Regions from separate parts of the Streptomyces chrestomyceticus JCM 4735 genome, predicted to be linked through region 2. Evidence: riboswitches for the same ligand, from Rfam matches in the RefSeq annotation. Region 2 holds a riboswitch; each other region holds the start of a gene.

Region 1 (4,159 bases), 4.0 Mb from region 2:
GTCGAGCTGCTCCTCGCGCAGTGCGGCGAAGCTGGTGTCCGGCGCCGGGTCGAACGCGCGGCCCGCGTCGGCGGCCACCCGCCGCAGGAACGCCCGCCGGAAGCCGTCGCTCTCCAGTGAGCCGTGCCAGTGGGTGCCCCAGACGGTCCCGGAACGGCATCCCGCCAGGAAGGGCTCCCCGCCGTCGATCTCCGCCACGCCATGGTGGATCTCGTACCCCTCGACCGGCTCGCCCAGCGCCTCGCCGGACGGCCGGGCCAAAGCCTTCTCCACCGCGAACCGGACGCGTACGGGCAGCAGGCCCAGCCCGTCCACCGTCCCGGCCTTCGACTCGACCTCGTCCTCGATCCGCTCGCCCAGCATCTGGAAGCCGCCGCAGATGCCCAGCACCGGGCGTCCTTCCGCGGCCCGCCGCCGCACCGCGTCCGCGATGCCGCGCTCGCGCAGCCACTGGAGCGCGCGGACGGTGCCTCGGGTGCCGGGCAGGACGACGAGGTCGGCGTCGGCCAGTTCCTCGGGGCGGTCCACGAAGCGCACCACGACGCCCGGTTCGGCGGCGAGCGCGTCCACGTCCGTGAAGTTCGACATCAGCGGTACGGCGGCCACCGCGACCCGCAGCACGTCGGCGCCGTGCGGCGGCGCGACGACGCTCTCGCGGACCGCGCCGCGCAGCGACACCCGGAGGCCGTCCTCCTCGTCGATGCCGAGGCCGTGCGCGAACGGCAGCACCCCGAGGGTGGGCCGTCCGGTCAGCTCCTTCAGCATGTCCAGACCGGGCTCCAGCAGCGTCACATCGCCCCGGAACTTGTTGACGAGATAGCCCGCGACCAGTGCCTGGTCCTCCCGGGACAGCAGCGCGGTGGTGCCGAAGAAGGAGGCGAACACCCCGCCCCGGTCGATGTCGCCGACCACCACGGCCGGGATACGGGCGGCGCGCGCGATCCCCATGTTCACGATGTCGGTGCGCCGCAGGTTGATCTCCGCCGGGCTGCCCGCGCCCTCGCAGATCACCGCGTCGTGCGTACGCCGCAGCTCCTGGAGGCAGTCCGTGACCGTACCGAGCAACTGCTCCTGACGGCCCGCGTGGTAGCCGCGCGCGCTCAGCTCGCCCACCGGCTTGCCCATGAGCACGACCTGGCTGCTGCGGTCACTGCCCGGCTTCAGCAGCACTGGATTCATCAGGGCGCTCGGCTCGACGCGCGCCGCCGCGGCCTGCATGGCCTGCGCCCGCCCGATCTCCGCGCCCTCGCGCGTCACGAACGAGTTCAGCGACATGTTCTGCGCCTTGAAGGGCGCCACCTTGACGCCCTTGCGGGCCAGCCAGCGGCAGATGCCCGCCGTCACCACACTCTTGCCCGCGTCGGACGTGGTGCCCGCCACCAGCAGCCCGCCGCCGAGCGGTGCTTGACCCGGTCCGTTCACGTGGCACTCCTCGCCGTCCGCACTGCGCTGCTCCCGCTGCTCACTTGGCCCTCCCGGTGGTACGGGGGCGGCGTACCGCTCCGGCCGTGATGGATCGGCCTACCGTTCCTGCCGTACGGGATCGCCGTACCGCCCCGGCCGCCAGCCGCCCCCCGACCGTGACCGCCAGCGCCAGCGCGCTCACCCGGCGCGACAGGGTCACGGCCCGCTCGATGTCCGGCACCGCGACCGGCCGGCCCGCGTCGCCGTTGAGCACCGGCCGGTGCTCGACCCGGCCGCCGTACGCCAGGGTGCCGCCCAGCCGCACCCCCAGCGCCCCGGCGAACGCCGCCTCCACCGGGCCCGCGTTGGGGCTCGGGTGGGACGGGCCGTCCTGCCGCCAGGCGCGCAGCGCGCCCCGCCGGTCCGGGCCCGCCAGCACCGCCAGCGCGGCGGTCAGCCGGGAGCCGGGGTAACCGGCCACGTCGTCGAGGCGGGCCGAGGCCCACCCGAACCGGCGGTGGCGCGGCGACTTGTGCCCCACCATCGCGTCCAGCGTGTTCACGGCCCGGAAGGCCAGCAGCCCCGGCACACCGGCGGCCGCGCCCCAGACCAGGGCGCCGACCACCGCGTCCGAGGTGTTCTCGGCGACGGACTCGACCACCGCGCGCGCCATCTGCTGCCCGTCCAGGGCCTGCGGGTCGCGCCCGCACAGGTGCGGCAGCCGCTCGCGCGCCACGTCCAGGTCGCCCGCCGCGAGCGCGCCGCCGACGGCCCGCGCCTCGCGGCCCAGCGAAGTGCCGCCCAGGACGGCCCAGGTGGCGGCGGCGGTCAGCGCGACGGAGGCGGGGAAGGCGGCGGGGGAGCGGCGTACGGCGCGGTCGAGCAGCGCGGCACCGGCGGCGGTACCGCCCGCGAGCAGCGCGGTGTGCAGGGCGCCGGTCCCTCGGTGGTCGCGCCACAGACGGCGTTCCACGGCGGCCGCGGCCCGCCCGAAGGCGGCCACGGGGTGACCGCGCCGGGGATCGCCCACGACCAGGTCGCCGAGGAAGCCGAGGGCCGCGCCGCACGCGTAGCCGGCGTGTTCGGCACGCATCGGATCAGACCGCCGTCGCGCCTCGGAGGGATGGCGTGGGGGTACGTCCAGCAGATTGCGCACTGCGGCCGGGCATGGCGGTAGGTCCTCACTCAGGGTCCGCGCCCTGGCTCGACGGGTACGGCGACGAGAGTCTCCTGGCTCCCCGGATCGGCGCTTCCCCCGGCCTTCCAGTCCGTACGGGAACCTGCGTCGCGGGACGCGGACCGTGGCCCTTGGTGGAGGGGCGCTCCCCGGTGACAGTGGCGGGACCGCGCCGGATTCTCACCGGACTTCCTCATCTGTCGCCGATTGGCTCCGGCAGTCCACCACGCTCCGCCAAGCCCGTCAACTCACGCTTGACCTGCGGCGGGGGCGGTGGTGGCGTCTGTGTCCCACGCCACAGGCGTCCGGTGGCCGCGGCGGGGATGCCGCGGCCACCGGACGCCCGGGGTGCCGCGCCTCAGGCGGCGACGATCAGGTAGATCCCGTACGCCACGGCCGCCGCGCACAGCGCGAAGCAGACGTACGCCCCGGCCCGCGCCGCCCCGCCGGAGGCGGCGGGCCCGTCGGCGGTCACCGGCGTGCCCTCCTGCTGCGGCTTGCGGGACGTGCCGACGATGCCGAGGGTGAACAGGCCCACGATCCCGACCGTCACGAACAGCGTGACGCCGAAGACCTGGCCGAGGGCGGCCCAGTCGATGCTCATTGCGTTCTCGTTCCTTCGTGAGAGCCGTGCGGCCGGGTCAGCCGGCGGCCGAGCCGGCCTTGGCGCGGCGCCGGGCGCTCTTCTCGTGCGGGCGGGCGGCCACCGGGACGGCGATCACCGGGGCGGTGCCGACCGGGTCCGTGATCCGGGTCTCGGCGACCGTGGGGGCCGGGATGGCGACCGGGCCCGCGGGCGGCGGCGAGACGGCCTGCAGGGCGGCGGTGACGACACCGGCGGGCTCGGCGGCCGGGCCCTCGTTGACGTTGGTGTGGTCCACCGGCTTGCGCCGGGAGGCCGCCCAGATCGCGCCGCAGACGGCGAGCGCCAGCACGGCGACGGTCGCGATGCCCCAGTCGCCCTGGTCCGCCAGGAGAGCGGCGCCCGCCGCGACCAGCCCGGCGGCCGGCAGCGTCAGACCCCAGGCGGCGGCCATCCGGCCCGCCGTGGACCAGTGCACCACGCCGCCCTTGCGGCCCAGGCCGGAGCCCATCACCGAACCGGAGCAGACCTGGGTGGTGGAGAGCGCGAAGCCGAGGTGGGAGGAGGCCAGGATGGTGGCCGCGGCGCCGGTCTGGGCGGCGAAGCCCTGCGGCGGCTGGATGTCGGTGATGCCCTTGCCCATCGTGCGGATGATCCGCCAGCCGCCCAGGTACGTGCCGAGCGCGATGGCCAGGCCGGCCGAGGCGATGACCCACAGCGGCGGGTCGGCGTGCGGGGCGACGACGCCGCCGGTGATCAGTGCGAGGGTGATCACACCCATCGTCTTCTGGGCGTCGTTGGTGCCGTGCGCGAGGGAGACCAGCGCGGCCGAGGCGATCTGCCCGGCGCGGTAGCCCTTGGCGGTGTCCTCCTCGGCGCGGTTGCGGGCCAGCCGGTAGGTCAGCCGGGTCGCGGCGGTCGCGGCCAGACCGGCCACGATCGGCGCGGCGACGGCCGGGATGAGGACCTTCATGACCACGGCGCCGCCGTGCACG
Region 2 (4,159 bases):
GTTCTTGATCGCGTCGCGGTAGCGGTCGTAGAAGTCCGGGTAGCGCATCGGGCGCAGGGTCAGCTCGAAGCCCGGGTCGAGCAGGTTCTTGCTGCCGGTGGTGGCGGTGTGCGAGGCGGCGGCGGACGTCTCGGTCTTCTCAGGGATGGTGGTCATGATTACTGGCATGCCTCGCAGGACTCGGGGTTTTCCAGGGAGCAGGCGACGGCCTCGGGGTCGGCCGCCTGGGCGGGTACGGGAGCGGTCTGCGCGCCCCCGCCCGTGCCGCGCGCGGACTGGGCGATACGGGTCGCCGGGCGCGAGCGGAGGTAGTAGGTGGTCTTGATGCCGCGCTTCCAGGCGTACGCGTACATCGAGCTGAGCTTGCCGATGGTCGGCGACGCCATGAACAGGTTCAGCGACTGGCTCTGGTCGAGGTAGGGCGTACGGTCCGCCGCCATGTCGATCAGCGCGCGCTGCGGGATCTCCCACGCCGTGCGGTACAGCGCGCGGGTCTCGGCGGGAATCCAGTCCAGGTCCTGCACCGAGCCGTTGGCCTCGCGCAGGGCGTCACGGGTGCGCGCGTCCCACAGGCCCAGCGCCTTCAGTTCCTCGATCAGGTACGCGTTGACCTGAAGGAACTCGCCCGACAGCGTCTCGCGCTTGAACAGGTTCGAGACCTGCGGCTCGATGCACTCGTACACGCCCGCGATGGACGCGATGGTGGCGGTCGGCGCGATGGCCAGCAGCAGCGAGTTGCGCATACCGGTCGCCGCGATACGGGCGCGCAGCGCCGTCCACCGGTCCGCCCAGCGTGGCTCGGCGTTCGGGTAGTGGTCCGGGTGCAGCACGCCGCGGGCCGTACGGGTCGCGGACCAGGCCGGGTGCGGGCCGTGCCGTTCGGCGAGGTCGGCGGACGCCTCGTACGCCGCGAGCATGATCCGCTCGGAGATACGGGTGGACAGCTCCCGTGCCTCGGGCGAGTCGAAGCCCAGCCGCAGCCGGAAGAAGACGTCCTGGAGGCCCATCAGGCCCAGGCCCACAGGGCGCCAGCGGGAGTTGGAGGTGCCGGCCTGCTCGGTCGGGTAGAAGTTGATGTCCACCACGCGGTCGAGGAAGGTCACCGCCGTACGGACCGTGGCGTCCAGCTTCTCCCAGTCCATCTCGCCGTTGTCACCCAGGTGGGCGGCGAGGTTGACCGAGCCGAGGTTGCAGACGGCGGTCTCGCCGTCGTCGGTGACCTCCAGGATCTCGGTGCACAGGTTCGAGGAGTGCACGACCTTGCCGGGCTCGGCGGTCTGGTTCGCGGTGCGGTTGGCGGCGTCCTTGAAGGTCATCCAGCCGTTGCCGGTCTGCGCGAGGGTGCGCATCATCCGCGAGTACAGGACCCGGGCCGGGACCTGCTTGACGAAGCGGCCCTCGGCCTCCGCCTTGCGGTACGCGGCGTCGAACTCGTCGCCGTACAGGTCCACCAGTTCGGGCGCGTCGCTGGGGGAGAACAGCGACCAGTCGGCGTCCGCCTCGACGCGGCGCATGAACTCGTCGGGGATCCAGTGCGCGATGTTGAGGTTGTGGGTGCGCCGGGCCTCCTCGCCCGTGTTGTCGCGCAGCTCCAGGAACTCCTCCAGGTCCGCGTGCCAGGTCTCCAGGTAGACGCAGGCGGCGCCCTTGCGCCGGCCGCCCTGGTTCACGGCCGCGACCGAGGCGTCCAGGGTGCGCAGGAACGGCACGATGCCGTTGGAGTGGCCGTTGGTGCCGCGGATCAGCGAGCCGCGGGCGCGGACCCGGGAGTACGACAGGCCGATGCCGCCGGCGTGCTTCGAGAGCCGGGCCACCTGGTGGTAGCGGTCGTAGATCGAGTCCAGCTCGTCCAGCGGGGAGTCCAGCAGGTAGCAGGAGGACATCTGCGGGTGCCGGGTGCCGGAGTTGAAGAGGGTGGGCGAGGAGGGCAGGTACGACAGGGTGCTGGTCAGGCGGTACAGCTCGGCGACGTCGGCCAGGGCCCGCTCGCTGTGGTCCTCGGCCAGGCCGCAGGCCACCCGCAGCAGGAAGTGCTGCGGGGTCTCGATCACCTGGCGGGAGATCGGGTGGCGCAGCAGGTAGCGGGAGTGCAGGGTGCGCAGGCCGAAGTAGCCGAAGCGGTCGTCGGCGCCGTCCGTCAGGGCGCGCTCCACCAGCTCGTCCAGACGTGCCGCGTGGGTGCGGACGAACTCCGCCGTGCTGTCGGCGATCAGGCCCTCGCGGTGGCCGACGGCGACGGAGGCGGAGAAGGCGACCGCCCCCTCCGCGGCCGCCTCCTCCGCGATGGCGCGGGTCAGCAGGCGGGCGGCCAGCTTGGAGTACTGCGGCTCGTCACCGATCAGGCCGGCCGCGGCCTCCATGGCCAGCGAGCGCAGCTCGGCTTCGTCGGAACCGGGGTGGCGGCCGCGCAGCGCGGCGGCGGCGATCTTGCCCGGGTCGGTGGCGGGCAGGTCGACGGTGAGGTCGGTCAGGGTGCGCAGCAGGGCGGCGCCGGGGGCGTCCGCGGCCTGGCCGCCGGGGCCCTGCCGGGGCTGCGTGTCCTTCGCGGGCTGCACGACCTGCTCGGCTGCTGCGGGCTCCGTTGGCGCGATGGTCACGTGCTGCTCTCCCTCACTCGGCGGGGGCCTGGGGAGGGCAGGGGGCGCGTACGGGCGTGCGGCACCCCCGGCACGGCAAGGGGCGCGCGGGCACACCGCGCAGCGTCCACCGGTCCAACCCGCGAGACCCGGACGTATCGACGACCGCGCCGGTCCTGGCGCGGGCGTGCTGTGGGCAGGTCTTCGGACTCACGGGTGCGGTTTGCGCACTACGTACACCGTTGCGGGACAGTTCCGGATTCGCACCGGATTCCCCTGCGACGACAGCGAGCACGAGCATACATCTTGTGCTGCCTCGTGCACCCACCCCCATATCTTGTGTCGCGTTGGCGCGGGGATGTCCGGAGCCGTGGTATTCGGCGGCCGTTCGGGGGCGGTTTCCCGGGGTTTTCCTGGGCCTCCGAGAGGGTGCCACGCGGTGGCTCGGGGGGTGTTCCCGGGGTTCCGCGGCCGTACGCCGGGCCGGGTGCCGGGCGTTTCGCCGGGCCTGTCGCGGCGTGTCCGCCGGGCGGGCTGCGGGGCTGTCCGGCGCGGGCTGGACGGGGGCTGATGCAGGGGGCGTATTGGTGGCGCGGAATGTCCCTGACGCGTTGACCGGGACTCCGGGAGCGTATTGGCTCCTTGTCTGCTCCGTCGGTCCGGCGGGGCGGGTGGGGGCCTTGTGCGAGGGGGAGTCATGCGAGGAGCCGGTGGGGCGCGGGGCGCCGTGCGCGTCGTGGGGCTGGTGGTGGGGGCGTGCGTGCTGGCGGGGGTGCTGCCCATGGCGCCGGCGGCCGCGTTGGGGCAGGCGGCCGCGGCGGGACGGGCGGTGCCGGCCACCGAGCGGGTCAGCGTCGCCGCCGACGGGACGCAGGGAAACGGTTTTTCGGGCGATCCGACGCTCAGTGCGAACGGGCGGTTCGTGGCATTCACCTCGGAAGCCACCAATCTGGGGCCCACGGACACCAACGGCCACCAGGACGTCTACGTCAAGGATTTACGGACGGGAAAGGTCGACCTGGTCAGTGTCGCCGGTGACGGCACGCCCGGTGACGCCCTCTCCGGCTCGCCCGAGATCAGCGCCGACGGGCGGTATGTGGCCTTCTACTCCAGCGCGACGAACCTGGTCCCCGGCGACACCAACGGCGAGGGCGACGTCTTCGTCCACGACCGCCGCACCGGGCGCACCACGAGCCCCACGGCGGGCGCCGGGAAGTCCCCGTACGGTTACGGGGTCCAGAACTTCGCCCTCAGCGGCGACGGCCACCGCCTCGCCTTCGGCTCCTACCGCCCCGACCTGGTGCCCGGTGACACCAACGAGCGCCTGGACATCTTCGTCCACGATGTGCAGAAGGGAACGACGCGACGGGTCAGCGTGGCGAGCGACGGCACCCAGGCGGACGGCCCGTCCGCCTTCCCGTCGATCAGCGCCGACGGCCGCCGGATCGCGTTCACCTCGAAGGCGACCAACCTCACCCCCGCCGGGCCCGGCTTCCGCCGCCCGCCGCCGCAGGACCCCCTGTACGTCCACGACCTGGCCACCGGGCGGACCCGCGTGGCGAGCCTGAGCACCACGGGCGCCG
Region 3 (4,159 bases), 1.1 Mb from region 2:
CGAGGTACGCCTGCGCCGCGTGCAGCGCGCTCTGCCCGCCGCCGAGGGAGCAGGCGGCGATGCCGAGGCGGCCGCCGTTCAGCCCGCTCATCGCGATACGGAAGCCGTCGCCCTCGGCACCCAGCAGCCGGTCGGCGGGGACACGCACCTCGTCGAGGAGCACCTGCCGGGTGGGCTGCGCGTTCCAGCCCATCTTCTTCTCGTTGGCGCCGAACGACAGCCCCGGATCGTCCCGCTCGACCAGGAACGCCGAGATGCCGCCGGGCCCGTCCTCGCCGGTACGGGCCATCACCACGTACACCTGCGAGGTTCCGGCGCCGGAGATGAACTGCTTCACGCCGGTCAGCACGTAGTCGTCGCCGTCGCGCACCGCGCGGGTGCGCAGCGCCGCCGCGTCCGACCCGGCGCCCGGCTCGGTCAGGCAGTAGCTGCCCAGGTCGGCCATCGAGCACAGGCCGGGCAGCCAACGGGCGCGCTGCGCTTCGTTCCCGTACCGGTCGATCATCCAGGCGACCATGTTGTGGATGGAGAGATAGCCCGCGATGGACGGGCATGCGGTGGCCAGTACTTCGAAGACCAGCACGCCGTCCGCGCGGCTCAGCGCGGACCCGCCGTGCTCCTCCCGTACGTAGATCCCGCCGAGCCCGAGCCCGGCGGCCTTGCGGAGCACGTCCACGGGGAAGTGCTTGTCCTGGTCCCAGGCCACGGCGTGCGGCGCGATGTGCTCCTGCGCGAAGTCCAGCGTCGTCTCGACGATGGCGAGCTGGTCGGCGGTGAGCGAGGTCAGCGCGGCGGCCGGGGTGGCGGTGGTCATGACGCTCATCGCTCTCAGCCCATCGTCGGGAGGGTGAAGCTCGCGCCCTCCTTGACCCCGGAGGGCCAGCGCGAGGTGACGGTCTTGGTGCGGGTGTAGAAGCGGATCGCGTCCGGGCCGTGCTGGTTGAGGTCGCCGAAGCCGGACCGCTTCCAGCCGCCGAAGGTGTGGTACGCGACCGGCACCGGGATCGGCACGTTCACGCCGATCATGCCGGTGTTCACCCGGCGGCTGAAGTCCCGCGCGGTGTCGCCGTCGCGGGTGAAGATGGCCACGCCGTTGCCGTACGGGTGCTCCGTGGGCAGCCGCAGCGCCTCCTCGTAGTCCGCGGCCCGTACCACCGACAGGACCGGGCCGAAGATCTCCTCCTGGTAGATCCGCATGTCCGGGGTGACCCGGTCGAAGAGCGACGCGCCCGCGAAGAAGCCGTCCTCGTGGCCGGGGAGGGTGAAGTCCCGCCCGTCGACGACCAGTTCGGCGCCCTCGGTGACGCCGAGGTCCACGTAGGCACGGACCCGGTCCAGCGCGTCCCGGCTCACCAGCGGCCCGAAGTCGGCGTGCGGGTCGTCGGAGCGGCCGATGCGCAGCGTGCCGACCCGCTCCTTGAGCCGCGCCACCAGCGCGTCGGCGGTCTCCTCGCCCACCGGCACGGCGACCGAGACCGCCATGCAGCGCTCGCCCGCCGACCCGTACCCGGCGCCGACCAGCGCGTCCACCACCTGGTCGAGGTCGGCGTCCGGCATCACGATCAGGTGGTTCTTGGCGCCGCCGAAGCACTGGGCGCGCTTGCCGTGCGCGGCGGCGGTCGCGTAGATGTGGGCGGCGATCGGGGTCGACCCGACGAAGCCGAGCGCCTCGACCCGCGGGTCCTCCAGCAGCGTGTCCACCGACTCCTTGCCGCCGTGCACGACGTTGAGGACGCCCGGCGGCAGCCCCGCCTCCAGGAACAGCTCGGCCAGCCGCAGCGGCACCGAAGGCGCCCGCTCGGACGGCTTGAGGATGAACGCGTTGCCGCAGGCGACGGCCGGCGCGATCTTCCACAGCGGGATCATCGCGGGGAAGTTGAACGGGGTGATCCCGGCCACCACGCCGATGGGACGGCGCAGCGAGTGCACGTCGATGCCGGTCCCGGCGTTGTCGGTGAACTCGCCCTTGAGCAGGTGCGGGATGCCGGCCGCGAACTCCACCACCTCCAGGCCGCGCTGGAGGTCGCCGTGCGCGTCCGCGACCGTCTTGCCGTGCTCGCTGGACAGCAGCCGGGCCAGCGCGTCCCGCTCGCCCTCCACCAGGCGCAGGAAGTTCAGCAGGACGCGGGCGCGCCGCTGCGGGTTCCACTCGCCCCACTCGGGCTGGGCGGCCGCGGCGTCGGCGACGGCGGCCGCCGTCTCGCCCGGGTCCGCGAGCGGCACCCGGGCCTGCACGGTGCCGGTGTTGGGGTCGTACACGTCGCCGTAAGCACCCGATGTTCCCGGTACGTGCTTGCCGCCGATGAAATGGGTCAGTTCTCGGACCATGGGGGCCTGCTCTCGTCAGGTGTGATCCGGGGATGGCACGGCCGGGCCCGCGGGCCGCGCGGATGGCGCGCGGTCCGTGGCGGGGCCGTGGGACGCGAAAGGCGTGGAACCGTCAGCGCGCGGGCGGTGCCGCGGGCCGGGCCGGATCACCTGGGCTGGGGGTACGCACCGGTGCCATGCGTGTCTGCTCCATCCTCGTGGACAACACGGAACAACACCCGCGGCCGGTATCCTGGCTTCCGGATCTCCGTGCGCCGCCCGCCTTCCCGACGCACCCGCGTCAGTGGCGTGTTGCCCGACGTCGCACTCCCCGGTCACAGTGGCGGGACCACGCCGGATTCGCACCGGCTTCCCTGCACCGCGGGCCTACGTCACGAACATATAGTTGGACGTCCTAGTAAGTCCAGGGGGATCGGTGATCCGCAGGGTGCTCCGGGGCGCGTGGGTGGGCCCGTCAGTCCTCCCGCACCGGATACGGCACGAACGTGCTGCTGTTCTCGTCGATGACCAGCGCGCGGCCGAGGGGCGGCACGGCGCGCTGCGGGCACTCCAGGCGTTCGCAGACCCGGCAGCCCATGCCGATGGGGGTGGCGGCCCCGGCGTTGTCCAGGTCGAGGCCGTCGGAGTAGACCAGCCGGGACGCGTGCCGGATCTCGCAGCCGAGGCCGATGGCGAAGGTCTTGCCCGGGTCGCCCCAGCCGCCGCGGTGCCGGGTGACGGTGCGGGCCGTCCACAGGTAGCGGCGGCCGTCCGGCATGGCGGCGATCTGGACGTGGATACGGCTGGGCGCGGTGAACGCCTCGTAGACGTTCCACAGCGGGCAGGTGCCGCCCGCCCGCGAGAAGTGGAAGCCGGTGGCGGACTGCCGCTTGGACATGTTGCCGGCCCGGTCGACGCGGACGAAGGAGAACGGGACCCCGCGCCGGCGCGGCCGTTGCAGGGTGCTCAGCCGGTGGCACACCGTCTCGTACCCGAGGCCGAACCGGTCGGTCAGCCGCTCGATGTCGTACCGCAGCTCCTCGGCCGCGGCGTGGAACGGGCCGTACGGCAGCACCAGCGCCGCCGCGAAGTAGTTGGCGACCCCGATCCTCGCCAGCGACCAGGCCGTCGTGCCCTCCTCGAAGTCCTCGGAGGCGGGCCGCGACAGCTCCTCCCCGGCCTCCAGCAGCGCCAGTTGGGTCGCCATGCGGAAGGCGCGCTGCCCGGGCCGCAGCCCCGCCGACAGGCGCAGCACCCGGGAGGACGGATCGTAGTGGTGCAGCGGACCGTCGGGTGTGTCCACGAGGTGTACGCCGTGCCTTTCGGTGAGCCGGGCGGTCAGGGCGCGTCCCACCTCACCGGGGCGGATACCCAGCTCGGCGGCGAGTGCCTCGGCGGTGGTGTCGGCCTCGTGCAGATAGTTCTGCCGCCGGTAGAAGAACTCGCGGATCTCCTCGTGCGGGGAGAGCGGCGCGGCCGGGTCGCTGCCGTTGCCGTCCCGGCCCTCCGCCACCTCCGCCAGGCGCTCGGTAAGCGCCTGGTTGCGCTGCCCGAGGCCGAGCAGCACCGACGCCACCGCGGGCTGCCGGGAGGCCAGTTCGGACAGGTCGGTGGGGGAGACCCGGCCGGCGGCCAGCTCGTCGGCGAGCGCCTCGCGCAGGTCGGCCAGCATCCGGCTGGTGTCGCGCGCGGAGAAGAAGCCGGGGTCCACCCCGAAGGTCTCGGTCAGCCGCAGCAGTACGGGCACGGTCAGCGGCCGTGAGTCGTGCTCCATCTGGTTCAGGTAGCTGGGCGAGATGGCCAGGACGCGGGCCAGCGCCGCCTGGCTGAAGCCGCGCTCCTCCCGCAGCCG

Evidence for each region. A riboswitch is a leader RNA that binds a small molecule or an ion and turns the genes downstream of it on or off. The one in region 2 is predicted to bind cobalamin.
Region 1: linked by a shared signal. The riboswitch ahead of EJG53_RS31805 (cobalamin biosynthesis protein) and the one ahead of EJG53_RS13585 (ribonucleoside-diphosphate reductase subunit alpha) in region 2 are both predicted to bind cobalamin.
Region 3: linked by a shared signal. The riboswitch ahead of EJG53_RS09190 (CoA-acylating methylmalonate-semialdehyde dehydrogenase) and the one ahead of EJG53_RS13585 (ribonucleoside-diphosphate reductase subunit alpha) in region 2 are both predicted to bind cobalamin.

The regions. Positions count from the first base shown of each region.
Region 1 is NZ_BHZC01000001.1:7,271,881-7,276,039, forward strand. It holds gene EJG53_RS31800 (cobyric acid synthase) at 1-1,422, opposite strand, end outside; gene EJG53_RS31805 (cobalamin biosynthesis protein) at 1,463-2,497, opposite strand; cobalamin riboswitch at 2,629-2,775, opposite strand; gene EJG53_RS31810 (hypothetical protein) at 2,940-3,185, opposite strand; gene EJG53_RS31815 (inorganic phosphate transporter) at 3,223-4,159, opposite strand, start outside.
Region 2 is NZ_BHZC01000001.1:3,291,700-3,295,858, reverse strand. It holds gene EJG53_RS13590 (ribonucleotide-diphosphate reductase subunit beta) at 1-156, opposite strand, end outside; gene EJG53_RS13585 (ribonucleoside-diphosphate reductase subunit alpha) at 159-2,597, opposite strand; cobalamin riboswitch at 2,755-2,917, opposite strand; gene EJG53_RS13580 (TolB-like translocation protein) at 3,274-4,159, shown strand, end outside.
Region 3 is NZ_BHZC01000001.1:2,225,750-2,229,908, reverse strand. It holds gene EJG53_RS09195 (acyl-CoA dehydrogenase family protein) at 1-823, opposite strand, end outside; gene EJG53_RS09190 (CoA-acylating methylmalonate-semialdehyde dehydrogenase) at 829-2,328, opposite strand; cobalamin riboswitch at 2,534-2,706, opposite strand; gene EJG53_RS09185 (short-chain fatty acyl-CoA regulator family protein) at 2,783-4,159, opposite strand, start outside.